Regions from separate parts of the Faecalicoccus sp. genome, predicted to be linked through region 1. Evidence: a T-box and tRNA genes for the amino acid it is inferred to sense, from the RefSeq annotation. Region 1 holds a T-box; the other regions hold tRNA genes.
The links. The T-box of region 1 lies ahead of leuS (leucine--tRNA ligase). A T-box ahead of a tRNA ligase gene usually reads a tRNA of that ligase, here a tRNA-Leu.
Positions count from the first base shown of each region.

Region 2: it has a tRNA-Leu gene. The T-box ahead of leuS (leucine--tRNA ligase) is inferred to sense a tRNA for this amino acid. The anticodon was not compared.
Region 3: it has a tRNA-Leu gene. The T-box ahead of leuS (leucine--tRNA ligase) is inferred to sense a tRNA for this amino acid. The anticodon was not compared.

Region 1 covers NZ_JAXKBY010000219.1:158-4,451, reverse strand. Annotated here, with positions in the region: gene leuS (leucine--tRNA ligase) at 1-2,061, opposite strand, end outside; T-box leader at 2,097-2,295, opposite strand; gene U0M88_RS09945 (ATPase, T2SS/T4P/T4SS family) at 2,429-3,421, shown strand; gene U0M88_RS09940 (type II secretion system F family protein) at 3,402-4,294, shown strand, end outside.
Region 2 covers NZ_JAXKBY010000021.1:4,332-8,625, reverse strand. Annotated here, with positions in the region: gene U0M88_RS00965 (aminotransferase-like domain-containing protein) at 1-1,026, opposite strand, end outside; gene U0M88_RS00960 (ECF transporter S component) at 1,117-1,632, shown strand; tRNA gene U0M88_RS00955 (tRNA-Leu) at 1,697-1,783, opposite strand; gene mnmA (tRNA 2-thiouridine(34) synthase MnmA) at 1,915-3,078, shown strand; gene recD2 (SF1B family DNA helicase RecD2) at 3,071-4,294, shown strand, end outside.
Region 3 covers NZ_JAXKBY010000078.1:5,257-9,550, forward strand. Annotated here, with positions in the region: gene U0M88_RS03925 (SpaA isopeptide-forming pilin-related protein) at 1-1,578, opposite strand, end outside; gene U0M88_RS03930 (hypothetical protein) at 1,674-2,051, opposite strand; tRNA gene U0M88_RS03935 (tRNA-Leu) at 2,169-2,254, shown strand; gene U0M88_RS03940 (hypothetical protein) at 2,398-2,556, shown strand; gene rlmD (23S rRNA (uracil(1939)-C(5))-methyltransferase RlmD) at 3,274-4,294, opposite strand, start outside.

The sequences.
Region 1 (4,294 bases):
ATAGATCGTTTTTGTCTTGTAACATTCATTGATGAAGATCATCATTTGAGAAATCGCTGTATTAAAGTTTAACGTATCGATATCATTTGTCACTTTCTTGACAGTCGCATGGTAAACACGATCTAAACGATGATCGTTTTCTTCGGTGAATTCTGCCACCTCTGTATAGAAACGATTGACACGCTCCAACCATTTACGCGTTCCATCCAGCCCGGTCGTTGACCAAGGTAAAGCCGCTTCCAATGGTCCCATAAACATCTCATATACACGCAAAGCATCCGCTCCATGACTGGCCACGATTTCATCCGGATTGATGACATTGCCACGTGATTTTGACATCTTTTCACCGTTAGAGCCTAAGATCATACCTTGATGGAACAATTTCTGGAACGGTTCTTTTGACTTCACAACACCACAATCATAAAGTACCTTATGCCAGAAGCGCGCATATAATAGGTGCAATACCGCATGTTCTGCACCACCGACATACAAATCAACCGGTAACCAGTGCTCCAGCAGCTTTGGATCCCCAATGGCTTTATCGTTTTTTGGATCAATATAGCGAATATAATACCAGCAGCTTCCAGCCCACTGTGGCATCGTATTGGTTTCTCTGGTTCCCTTAACACCATCAATCTCAACCGATAACCAGTCGGTACAATGTGCCAACGGACTTTCACCGGTATCGCTTGGTTTAAAGTTTGTCGTTGCCGGCAGTTCTAACGGCAGCTCATCCACATCTACAGTACGCATGGTTCCATCTTCCATATGAACGATCGGAATCGGTTCGCCCCAGTAACGCTGACGAGAGAACAACCAGTCTCTTAACTTGTAAGTAACCTTGGCTTCCCCAGCCTTGTTTTCTTCCAGCCACTGAATCATTTTCGCAATGGCCTCTTCCTTGTTTAGACCATTCAGCCATTGGGAATTGATATGTACGCCATCTCCGGTAAAGGCTTCTTCTTCGATGTTTCCACCTTCCAGTACCGGAATGATCTCTATACCAAATTTCTTGGCAAATTCATAGTCGCGTGTATCATGTGCCGGAACCGCCATGATCGCACCGGTTCCATAACTGGCTAATACATAATCACTGATCCAGACCGGCACTTTTTTTCCATTGACCGGATTGATCGCATACGCTCCGGTAAATACACCGGTCTTATCTTTGTTCAAATCTGTTCTTTCCAGATCGGATTTTGTCTGACATAGCTTTTGGTAGGCTTCAACGGCTTCCTTTTGTTCCGGAGTCGTAATATCGGATACAAACGGATGCTCCGGTGCCATAACACAATACGTAGCCCCAAACAAAGTATCACAACGCGTTGTAAAGACCGTAAATTCTTTATCATGGCCATCAATCTTAAAGATGACATTGGCCCCCTGCGATTTACCGATCCAGTTTCTCTGCATCTCTTTAGTGGAAGTCGGCCAATCCACTTCATCCAGATCTTTCAACAATCTTTCTGCATAGGCTGTAATCTTTAATACCCATTGACGCATCGGTTTACGGATGACCGGATAGCCACCTCTTTCACTTTTGCCGTCAATAACTTCTTCGTTGGCCAAAACCGTTTTTAACTCCGGACACCAGTTGACCGGAATTTCATCGACATATGCCAACCCTTTTTTATACAGCTGTGTAAAGATCCACTGTGTCCATTTGTAGTACGATGGATCAGCTGTACTGATTTCGCGATCCCAATCGTAGCTGAATCCCAAAGACTGAATCTGCTCTCTAAAATGATTGATGTTTTTCTTGGTAAATTCAGCCGGATGATGCCCTGTCTGTAAGGCAAACTGCTCTGCCGGAAGACCAAAGGCATCCCATCCCATCGGGTGCAGAACATTATACCCCTCCATACGTTTTTTACGGGCAATGATATCGGTTGCGGTATATCCCTCCGGATGTCCTACATGAAGACCATTTCCACTCGGATACGGAAACATATCCAGTACATAATATTTAGGCTTGGAAAAATCGGAAGTATCACAACGGAATGTCTTTTCTTCCAGCCATCGCTTTTGCCATTTCTTTTCAATGGACTGATGATCGTACATCTCTTTTCTCCTCCTTCAATAAAAAAACGCCCTCTTCTAAGGACGTTAAATGACGCGGTACCACCTTAGTTCACAGAAACGATCTGTGCCCTCTTTTTTTCTTTATCGCAGAAACTACGGATAACATTACTTATCAGCTCCTTAGCGAGTTCAAAGATACGATCCACTGCTTTTCACCAGCCAGCAGCTCTCTAAACGACTTTCTCTTCTACTACTCTAATTCATCGCTTTTACGCTTTGAATCATATCATTATTTCATTTTGTAAGTCAACCTTCATTTCTAGTCTAGAAAACACTTCAAACAACTTTTTAAAATTTTTTTAATTTTTTTTTCATAGTTTTTCGATTTTTTTACGTATTAAATAGTATGAACATGCAAGAAAAATTAGAACAGCTTTTAACGTATGCCACACAAAAAAACGCAAGCGATATCCATTTAACGCTCCATCGGCATACTTTATCCATTCAGTTACGTATCTATGAGCAAATGGTAGAGCTTGTACAAGATCTCTGGGATGAATCCCTTTTTGAGTATGTGAAGTTTATATCCGGTTTTGATCTGACAAATCCATACATCCCTCAAAATGGCCAATTCAGCTGGAAGCTAGGTTCTCAGGTTTTATACTGTCGCTTTAGCTTAATTCCCAATAAGCACCTGCAGACCGGTGTTATTCGTCTTTTGCATACAGGCATTCATCTTCCGATAGAAAGACTAACTTCAAAAAAGGAACATCAAATGTTCCTGGAAAGCCTGATTCACGCAAGACGTGGACTAGTGATTGCCTGTGGACCGACCAATTCCGGTAAAACCACCACGTTACATGCCATTTTACATGCGATTGCACAACGTTCCATGCACAAGGTCGTATCGTTGGAAGACCCGATTGAAATTCAGGATCCATCTTATTTACAGTTACAGATCAATGAAGAATTAGGCTTTACATATGAAAAAGGAATTGAAGAACTTCTTCGTCACGATCCGGATGTGATCTTTATCGGAGAAACACGAAACAGTTACACAGCCAAAATGGTCGTTCGCTGTGCCCTGACAGGCTCCCTTGCCTTTACCACACTGCATGCATCCAATGCGTTAGAGGCCATACAACGCTTAGAAGATCTATCTGTACCCACCTATGATTTAAAAAACACATTGACGGCATTGATCGGACAAAGACTATATCAAAGCCCCAACGGAAAGGAGTGTATCTATGAAATTTTATCCGGGCAAGATCTTCAATATGCCCTGGAACATAAAGCCTATCCTAAAGGCTTTAAAACGCTCTCTAACGAGATTCAGGAAGCTTTGGATACCCAAAGGATTCAAGATCCGCAAGCACGATTTGACCTGCAAAATCTCTAAAGAAGAACTTGTTCAATTCAGTCTTTTATTAAATAAGGGATTGGATACAACTTTTATGATCGAGATTTGTTTTCGATGCCAAAAAAACATTCTGGCAAAATTAAACGAAGGAGAAAAACTAGTTTCCATCCTGACAAACGGAAAAGAAAATTACTTTCAGATCTTAAGAATCCTAAAGGATCGACTGCCTTTTAAAGAAGCCATTCATTGTGCCAATGAAATCGATGATGTTGGCAAAGGTTGGATCAAGGAACTGATAAAGACAAGTATTTATCCAGCTTTTCTATTTTTATTCAGCTTTGGAATAATCCTCTTTTTTCAAGAAATGATCCTTCCGGCTATGTCTCAACTGGCATCAAAACAAGTTTTCCTGTTTTTATCGATCTTACAATTTGTGTTTTCCCTGCTTCTCTTTTTGATCTTTGTATTTTTAATATCTTTCCTGATTGTTTATACGCAAAAGAAAACAGAACTTTTATTTACCATTTTCTGTCGATTTACGCTCTTTCGTAAAGTTATTTCTTTGCACTTTTCTCTTTTAATGTCCGCTTTTTTAGGCTACGGTCTTTCCACGATGGAATGTATTGAGATGCTTTGTCAGATTCATCCAAAAAGCTTGTATCATCCTTTGGCCATACAAATACAAAAAGCTCTTCATCAGGGAAATACGATGATACAAGCTTTGCAGCTATGTCATATGGATGAAGAGTTCGTACGTTTTTTTACCATGGGACTGCACACTTCATCCATCAAAGAACTTTTACATCTTTACCAGCAAAAAGTACAAAAAGAGCTGGAACAAAAGGCAAAGAAACTATCGCTTTATATTCAAATTGGCAGTTATATCAGCGTCGGTATAGTCGTTTTAACAGT
Region 2 (4,294 bases), on a different contig from region 1:
ATGTTTTTCCAAATATCCATTGGCGATATATCTTGCCAGTACCAGCTGTTCCAGCTTGGAAGCGGTCGGTCCAAATGAATCTTTAAACTGTTGATAAGCGTATTGAAACTTTGTATTTAAGATCATATAGCTTAGACGTAAGGATGGCAATAAGAGTCTTGAAAAGGAACTGAAATAGATTACATTATCCATGACACTGGCAGATTGTAAAGCCTGTCTGGGTTTGGAATGATAGGTCAATTCCCCATTATAGTCATCTTCCAGAATTAAAAAGCTTTTATCATAGGATAGATGTAAGATCGTATCCCGCATAGAATTCGAAAGTGGTGCAAAATCACGTCCAAAACAAGCCGTATTGATATATAAAATATCAATATCCAGTAAAGATAATTCCTCTATATATCTTTCTTTGGATAAAAAGTGACAATCAAATCCAAAGGATGTAAACACATGGTTGACTTCTTTGGATACACCTTCTTCCATTGCGATCGAAACCGGTTTTTCCAACAGTGAACAAAAATCAAACAACAATGATTGAAATCCAGATCCTACTAAAATCTGAGCACCAGTCGCCAAGATTCCTCGATTATGATAAGCATACTCACTAAGGGCGGTCCGCAATTCTTGTTCGCCCTGTTTATCTCCATAGGTTGAAATCAACGGCGTATCTTGGAAGACATCTTTCATATATCGTTTCCAGATTCTAAGATCAAAGCTATCCTGACTGACGGCATGACTTCTAAAATCATATAAGTATTGTTTCGGTATGTCTGAATTTGAAACCTCTGCTATGATTTGTTGGCGATGAAGCTGATAAGGCTTGATATCCACGATAAATCCCTTTTGTGCCTCGCTGATAATATAACCATCCAATACTAGTTGTTCATAACCTCTTTCAATGCTCGTTTTTGAAAAGCCGAAGATCTGCACACTTTTACGAATACTGGGAAGTGCATCTCCGTATTTTAAATATCCTTTTTTGATATCCTCTACAAATTTGTTATAGACCTGCATATATCGTTTCATAAACTGTCCCCTTAAAATTTAACATAATTGTATATTTTATAAAAGACACTTTATTCGTAAAATAGAGACAAAGGAAGGAATGAGATAGATATGAAAACAAACAAACAAATTCAACAAATTGTGCTCAGTGCCTTAGGAATTGCCATTGTATTTGTCGCAACGATCTTGATTCGTATTCCCAATGCGATGCAGGGATATGTTAATATGGGTGATGGATTTATCCTTTTATTTGCTTCTATTTTAAATCCCGGTTTATCATTTCTTGTTGGTGGCTTAGGCAGCGGTTTGGCGGATGTGGCCGGAGGCTATGGTTACTACTTTATTTTCACCCTGATCATTAAAGGGCTGGAAGGCTTTATCGTTGCCTACCTGTTACAAAAAAATGATCGGCCGATGTATCGCATACTTTGGTACCTGATTGGCTCTATGATCATGATCGGTGGTTATTTTATAGCCGATTCAATTGTCAACCAAAGTGTATGGTTAGGTCTTGCCAGTGTATGGGGTAACTTATTTCAGGCTGTCATGGGATTTCTGGTTGCGATCGTTGGCTACCCTCTTTTATCAAAACTTCATATGGTATCTTCTGAAAAAGCCACACATTAACGTGTGACTTTTTTTGTGATAATAAAAAAGAACAAATCCATATGATTTGTTCTAATCTTTTAAATGGTCCCCGAGGCCAGACTCGAACTGGCACGGTATCGCTACCGGTGGATTTTGAGTCCACTGCGTCTACCAATTTCACCACCCGGGGAAATCTCTTTATCGCTGTTGCTTGTCTATTATAACGAATTCAAAAATAGAAATCAATACCTTTTTTTGAAAAGCTGAAAACAAGCCGAAGAAGCATTTGAAAATTCCACTGAATTTCTCTATAATGGGCCTATGGAAAAAGTACTAGTTGGATTAAGCGGCGGCGTAGATTCTGCCATTGCCGCCTATATATTAAAAGAACAAGGTTATGATGTAACATGTTGTTTCATGCGAAATTGGGATGCGTTTGCCAATAATGATATTGAAGGCAATCCTACCATACAAAATGATGTATGCCCGCAGGAGCAGGACTACATGGATGCCAAGGCGGTGGCTGAACATTTAGACCTGCCGTTATTACGTGTTGATTTTATTAAAGAATATTGGGATTCTGTTTTTCAAACCTTCTTAAATGAATATGAAAAAGGACGTACACCCAATCCGGATATTCTTTGTAATAAATATATTAAGTTTGATGCTTTTTTTGACTATGCCATGAAACATGGATTTGATAAAGTGGCTACCGGCCACTATTGTTCAAACGAAACCAAAGATGGCTTTACCTATCTTACACGTGCTGCCGATCAAAACAAAGATCAAACTTACTTTTTGTGTCAGGTTCCGGAAAAAGCATTGGCAAAAACGCTATTCCCCATTGGAAATCTAATCAAGCCGGAAGTTCGAAAACTGGCCGATCAGCTGCATTTAGAAAGTGTTGCCACAAAAAAAGACAGTACCGGAATTTGTTTTATCGGTGAAAGAAATTTCAGACAGTTTCTTTCCAACTACCTTCCCAATAAAGAAGGTGATATCGTAGATATCGACACCGGAAAGAAGATTGCCAGACACTGTGGTGTTCTATACTATACGATCGGTCAAAGAAAAGGACTTCATATCGACCATGAAAAAGGCCCGTGGTTTGTCTGTGGAAAGGATGTTCACAAAAACATTCTCTTTGTATGTCATACCGATCATAGAGAATGGCTCTATTCGGATTCCTGTATCGTTAAAGGTATTAACTGGTTAGTACCGGACTTAAAAGAAATTCCGACCAAGCTGACCTGTAAGTTTCGATATCGTCAGGCTGATCAGGATATTGAAATCGTTTCTTTTGACAAAGACAGTGCAATGATTCGATATCCGCAAAAGATCGCATCGGTAACCGTGGGACAGGAAGCCGTCTTCTATCACGGACATGTTTGTCTGGGTGGCGGTGTTATTGAACAAGTCTTTGCGGGTGATGAAGATTTAAACGAGAAGATTATTCAAACATATAAGGAGAAAATCAGTGGATAAACAAACCATAAAAGCCAGTTTGGATTTTATCATATTCGAAAACCAGGAAACCCACTATGTTGTGGGTTCTTTTTCTGAGACGGAAACATATCATACTTTTACCGGAGCCGGTCGCCTGCAAGATCCAATTGAGGATCAGGAGTATGAATTGGTTGGCCGCTACATTACGCATCCAAAGTATGGTTCTCAATTTCAAATATTTAGTGCACAGAAGGTTCTTCCAAAAAAAGAACGAGCTATTCTTCATTTTTTGACCAGCGATGCCTTTCCTACCATTGGTAAAAAGACAGCACAGGCAATCTATGACACATTGGGAGAGGAATGTCTGCATCACATTATCGAAGATCCTGGAAAACTCGATATGGTTCCCGGTCTAAATGCCAAAAAAAAGGAAATCATCAAGGAAGGTTTACAGTCCTTTGACGGCTTTAATGAAACTTATGTCCGTCTTATGGAACTGGGGTTGGATCAAAAAAAGATCGAACTGTTGGAACAAGCCTATGACAATGTTTTAGATGTGATTGAAGAAGATTGTTTTCGCCCTTACTATGAAATTTATGGTTTTGGCTATCGATCGGCCTTAAAGTTAGCCGATGGCCTTGAAATGGATAAAAAAGATACTCGTCGTATGGATGCCTATGTCTATGAACTGACAAGAAATCTAAGCATGGCAACCGGAAATACATATATTTTTAAGACGTCCCTTTTGGAACATTTGCCAAATTGTTCGATAGAACTGCTGGATGAAATCTTAGATCGCTTATGTCTTCATAAAAGTCTTCATGTCGATGAAAACAAAGTGTATCCGTTTGGTTTATATGATGAAGAAATTGAAATTGCCAAAATCTTATCCCATCATCAATTTAAAGTAGATACCCTTTCCAAAAAAGACTTAGATAAAAAAATAGAAGAAGTGGAATTTGCTTATAACCTTCAATACGACAGTGTACAAAAACAAGCCATTGAAACTTTTTTTAATCACAGTATTTGTATCATCAATGGTGGACCGGGTACCGGAAAAACAACGACTGTTAAAGGGATTCTGGCTTTATACAATGCCTTCTATCCGGATTCAAAGATACAGCTTTGTGCTCCAACCGGTCGTGCCAGCAAGCGTTTGAGTCAACTGGCTTATGCGGACAGTAAAACCATTCATTCCCTTTTAAAATGGAACAAAGATGATAATACCTTTGCCAAAGATGAAAACGATCCCCTA
Region 3 (4,294 bases), on a different contig from region 1:
AATCTTCATGGTGACTTTTTGATAATTTTGATCAAAGATCTGAAATCGTGCCCCGGAATATATGATTTCTTTTTTGGTATCCTTATCCTTTTTGACAAGTCGTAAATAATAATCGCTTGGTCGATTATTGATCGTATATTCCATCGGTTCCTTTTCATTTTCATCCACTGTAAAAGTGAATGGTCCTTTTAAGATATCCGTTTCCTTTGCCCCGGTCAACTGTTGAATCAGATACGTTCCATAAGCAAGCTCTCGACTGGTGGCATTTCCTTTTTCATCAGTATGCAACAGATCCCATTCGTGATCGGTAAATGTATCTTTATGCTTCAAAGCCTCCTGTATGCTTCCATATTGATCCACATACTTCTTAAGCACAACACCAAACTGTGCATTAGCCTCGGGTTTTACGATCTCCGTTGTACTCGCATCCGTGATAATCTTTTTTAATTGAAATCTTCCGGTCACAACAGCATCCGCAACCGAGAGTCGAACATCTTGTTGTGCCTTTACATCCGCCGTGATGATTTTAGTATTCAACTGATATCCCTTTGGTGCTTTGATTTCTTTGATCGAGTATGTTCGATCCGAAGGAAGCTGATCGAGTATATTACTTTGCAGATCATCCTGAATGGTCAGTGTACCTATCGGCTTTCCGGTTTTATCATCGATTACCAAATATTGAGCACCGACCAAAGTAGCTTCTCCCTGTGCGCGTGTACCGGTTTCCTGATCCCCTTTTGTGATCTGAATGCTACCCAATCGCACATGCGCATGCAAACGAAGCGTCTGCGAAGAACCACCGGTAATATATCCAACCTCCTGATAGCCATAAGGGTTCTTATAGGCAATACTGGTTCCCTGAGGGACATAGAAACAATGCATAGAAGCACTTCCCTGCAAACCATCTTCTTCATCCATCCACACACGAACCTGATTTCCATCTCGTTCCATTTTTAAAGAGCTTTGATCTAGAATGTAGTTTTCAAATACATGATTTTGATCCGTTAGAGTCTTGGCAAACTCTTTTCCATGTCCATATAAGGTGATATCCTGCCCCTGAAAGGAAACCGGTGTTTCCATGACATGTAAGCGCTGATTGATCAAATCAATCTTACTTTGGATTTCTGGGTGAATGTGCGTGATCAAACCCGGTGTAATCTCCTGCCAGATTCGAATCTGTGTGGCAAAATCCATCTCTAAGCTTGTATCGTTTTTATAACCATAACCCAAACTGGAAATCCATTCCAACTTCTTTGTCAAAGCAGCATTCCCAAAATAGCTGGCCAAATCCATGGCAGTATAGCCTCCATTTCCATTGGCAATCGATGCCAAAGGTTGAAGACAATACACTTTTTGTCCATTTATACTTAATTTTGAATAATAACTGGAACTATAGCCGGAAGCCGTCGGTCGTGTCGTACCGATAGCCCACTTATCATTAGGATCGACATGCACTCCTGTTGGCGCTTCTACATGAACGATTGCCGGACTTTGTGCCAATACAGATAAACTTTGTGTCATCAGCATACAAAAACTGAAAACCAACCAAATTGTTATTTTAATTTTCTTTCGTAACATTATCTCCTCCACATCCTTAAAATTGATTACCCTATTATTTATTACGAAAAAAAATCAAAAAACTATTAAAAAAGTTCAGAAAATCTGAACTTTTCTTAATCTTCCTTCGTTTCTGTAGGCTTTTCTTCCTCTTTTGTCTCTTCTTTCGGTTCTTCTTTTGTTTCTTCCTTTACCTCTTTTTGTTCAGGAACAGAATCTGGTTGATCTTCAGCTACGATCTCAAATTCTTGTGTCAAAGAATCGACCATTCCCAAAATCACCGCTAATACATAAAGAACGATGGCAAACATAAAAGGAGCAAAGGCACTGCTGATCAAGTTATTAACGATTTGTGAAACCGGAGCTGAAGAGCCATATGCCGTATAATACTGTGTAACCGAATCATACGTATAGAATAATACATAGCCTGTATAAACTAATGCAAGCAATGATAAACCATACAATACTTTTTGTAACATCTTTTTATTTTTCATTTTCATATCCTCACTTGATATACAAGAATTATTTTACCATAAATGCCTCTTGTCGTAAAAGTCATACCGATTTTGTTTGTCAAAGACATCATTCTTCGCTATAATAAGAAAGCAAATGAGGCCGTGGTGGAATCGGCAGACACGCTACTTTGAGGGGGTAGTGAGCTTAGCTCGTGTGCGTTCAAGTCGCATCGGCCTCACCAATGTTTTATATAAAGGCTTTTATAGCATAATGGCATATAAGTGGCGTAGTTTAGCCACTTTTTTTAATTATTTTAAAAACGGTTGTTAGCCTTTAGCAAACATTTATAATATATTGTATCTGTAAGGATGGAGGTGTAATCATATGACAGACAAAGAGAAAATTGGTAAAGTTTTAAGAGATATTAGAATAAGTCGTACTGGTTATACCATAGAAGAAGTTTCCTCCAAGTTCGGAAAATCCAGTCTGCTGCGCTATGGACGAGTAGAAGTCATTGATAACTCCATTCGCTTTATCTTTTAGCAGAAATAAAGCAGCCTGCTTATCTTTTGTAAGCATTACAAAATCACCTCCAAAAATAGAATACAGGGAGGTGACAAAATCGCGAAATATAGCGGTGACGAAATTGAGTGTGATTAACAAGTCTTTTAATATATTTGACACCATGTTTAAACATGCTATAATTCAAGTAGGCAAAATGGATAGTAAGCCTGTAACGAGAAAAAAACACCCTTGGCAGAGGGTGCTTTTTTTATCTTGAATAAAAAACCCTTGGAATGGCAGTTCCTTGGGCTTTTGGCTCATTGCACTACTTTTCTCTTCTGTCGAGCCGTTCACAGATGAGGTGGCAAGTCACACCTGCGATAACAGAAATTAAAATGGATAGTAATATCTCCTGCAACGAGTTCACCTCCCTTCTCGTTAGAGTGCAGGAGGGTGTAGCGCAACGAAAGCATTGTATCATAAGTAAAACAATCTATCTCATGATTTTAATATATTCTTTATCATTATTGCTTTAAAGCATTTACAAATATGAAACAAAGCTTGCCATTTCAATTATCTACGTCAATTTCGGCTAAAATGTATATGCCGATTTTATGCCATTTGATAATATAACCAAACTAAGCGTGGCATGATTTTTGGAACAAAGTATATGGAAAATACGATAAATACAGGTATATTCAAGTCGAAGCGACCTCACCATCGCATACAGCCAGTCTTTTTAAACAAGACTGGTTTTTATTTTTCCAATAGACAAACACATTCTAAACCGTTGGTATGACAGAACATATCCACCGGCTGTACCACCGTACAGTGATATCCACTTTTTTCAAATAACTTTACATCTCTTACCAGTGTATTTGGATTACAGGAAATATAGACGACTCGTTTAGGATGCAGTCCGGTAATATGACAAATACCTGCTTCGCTTAATCCTTTTCTTGGTGGATCCACAAAGACAACATCTGTTTCTTCTTTATATTTTTGCACAAAGATGCTGGCATCTTCACATACAAAATCAATGTTGGATAATTGATTGAGTTGCGCATTCTTTTTTGCGTTTTCCACGGCTTCCGGTACAATTTCCACACCTGTTACTTTCTTGACATACGGCGCGATGACACAACCAATCGTACCCACGCCGGAATATAGATCAATCACACGATCTTCCTTGGACAAGTTTGCCAAATGAATAGCCTGCAAGTAAAGAACTTCCATCTGTTTCGAATTAACCTGAAAAAAAGATTTAAAATGTAATTGTATCTTTTGCGACATACATGTCTGGCGCATTGATTCTAAACCATAGAGCACACGATAAGAATCCCCCAGTATCACATTATCTTCACGATCATTTTTATTAAAAAGGATGGATACCACATTATTAAAGTTTTCTGTAATATTCTTGGCCAGAGCACCCACATGATTCTCTTTGCCGATAAAAACGATCTGCACTTGTCCTAGCGCATTGGATCGTATCAGTACGTGACGTAATGTCTTTGCACTTTTGACATTCATGTTTGCCTTTATAAACTGATAAACCTCATTGATTTCTTTTGATTGAATCACGCAAGAATCGCAATCCACAATAGAATTGGAATGAGGTCGATAAAACCCCATATGGACTGTATCGTTGATCACTTGTACCGGAAACTGTGCTTTATTTCGATAATAAAAAGGATCTTGCATACCCAGTGTATCCTTGATCGTGCAATCCAGATGATTTCTTATAAATAGCTGACGCACATACTCTGTTTTTATT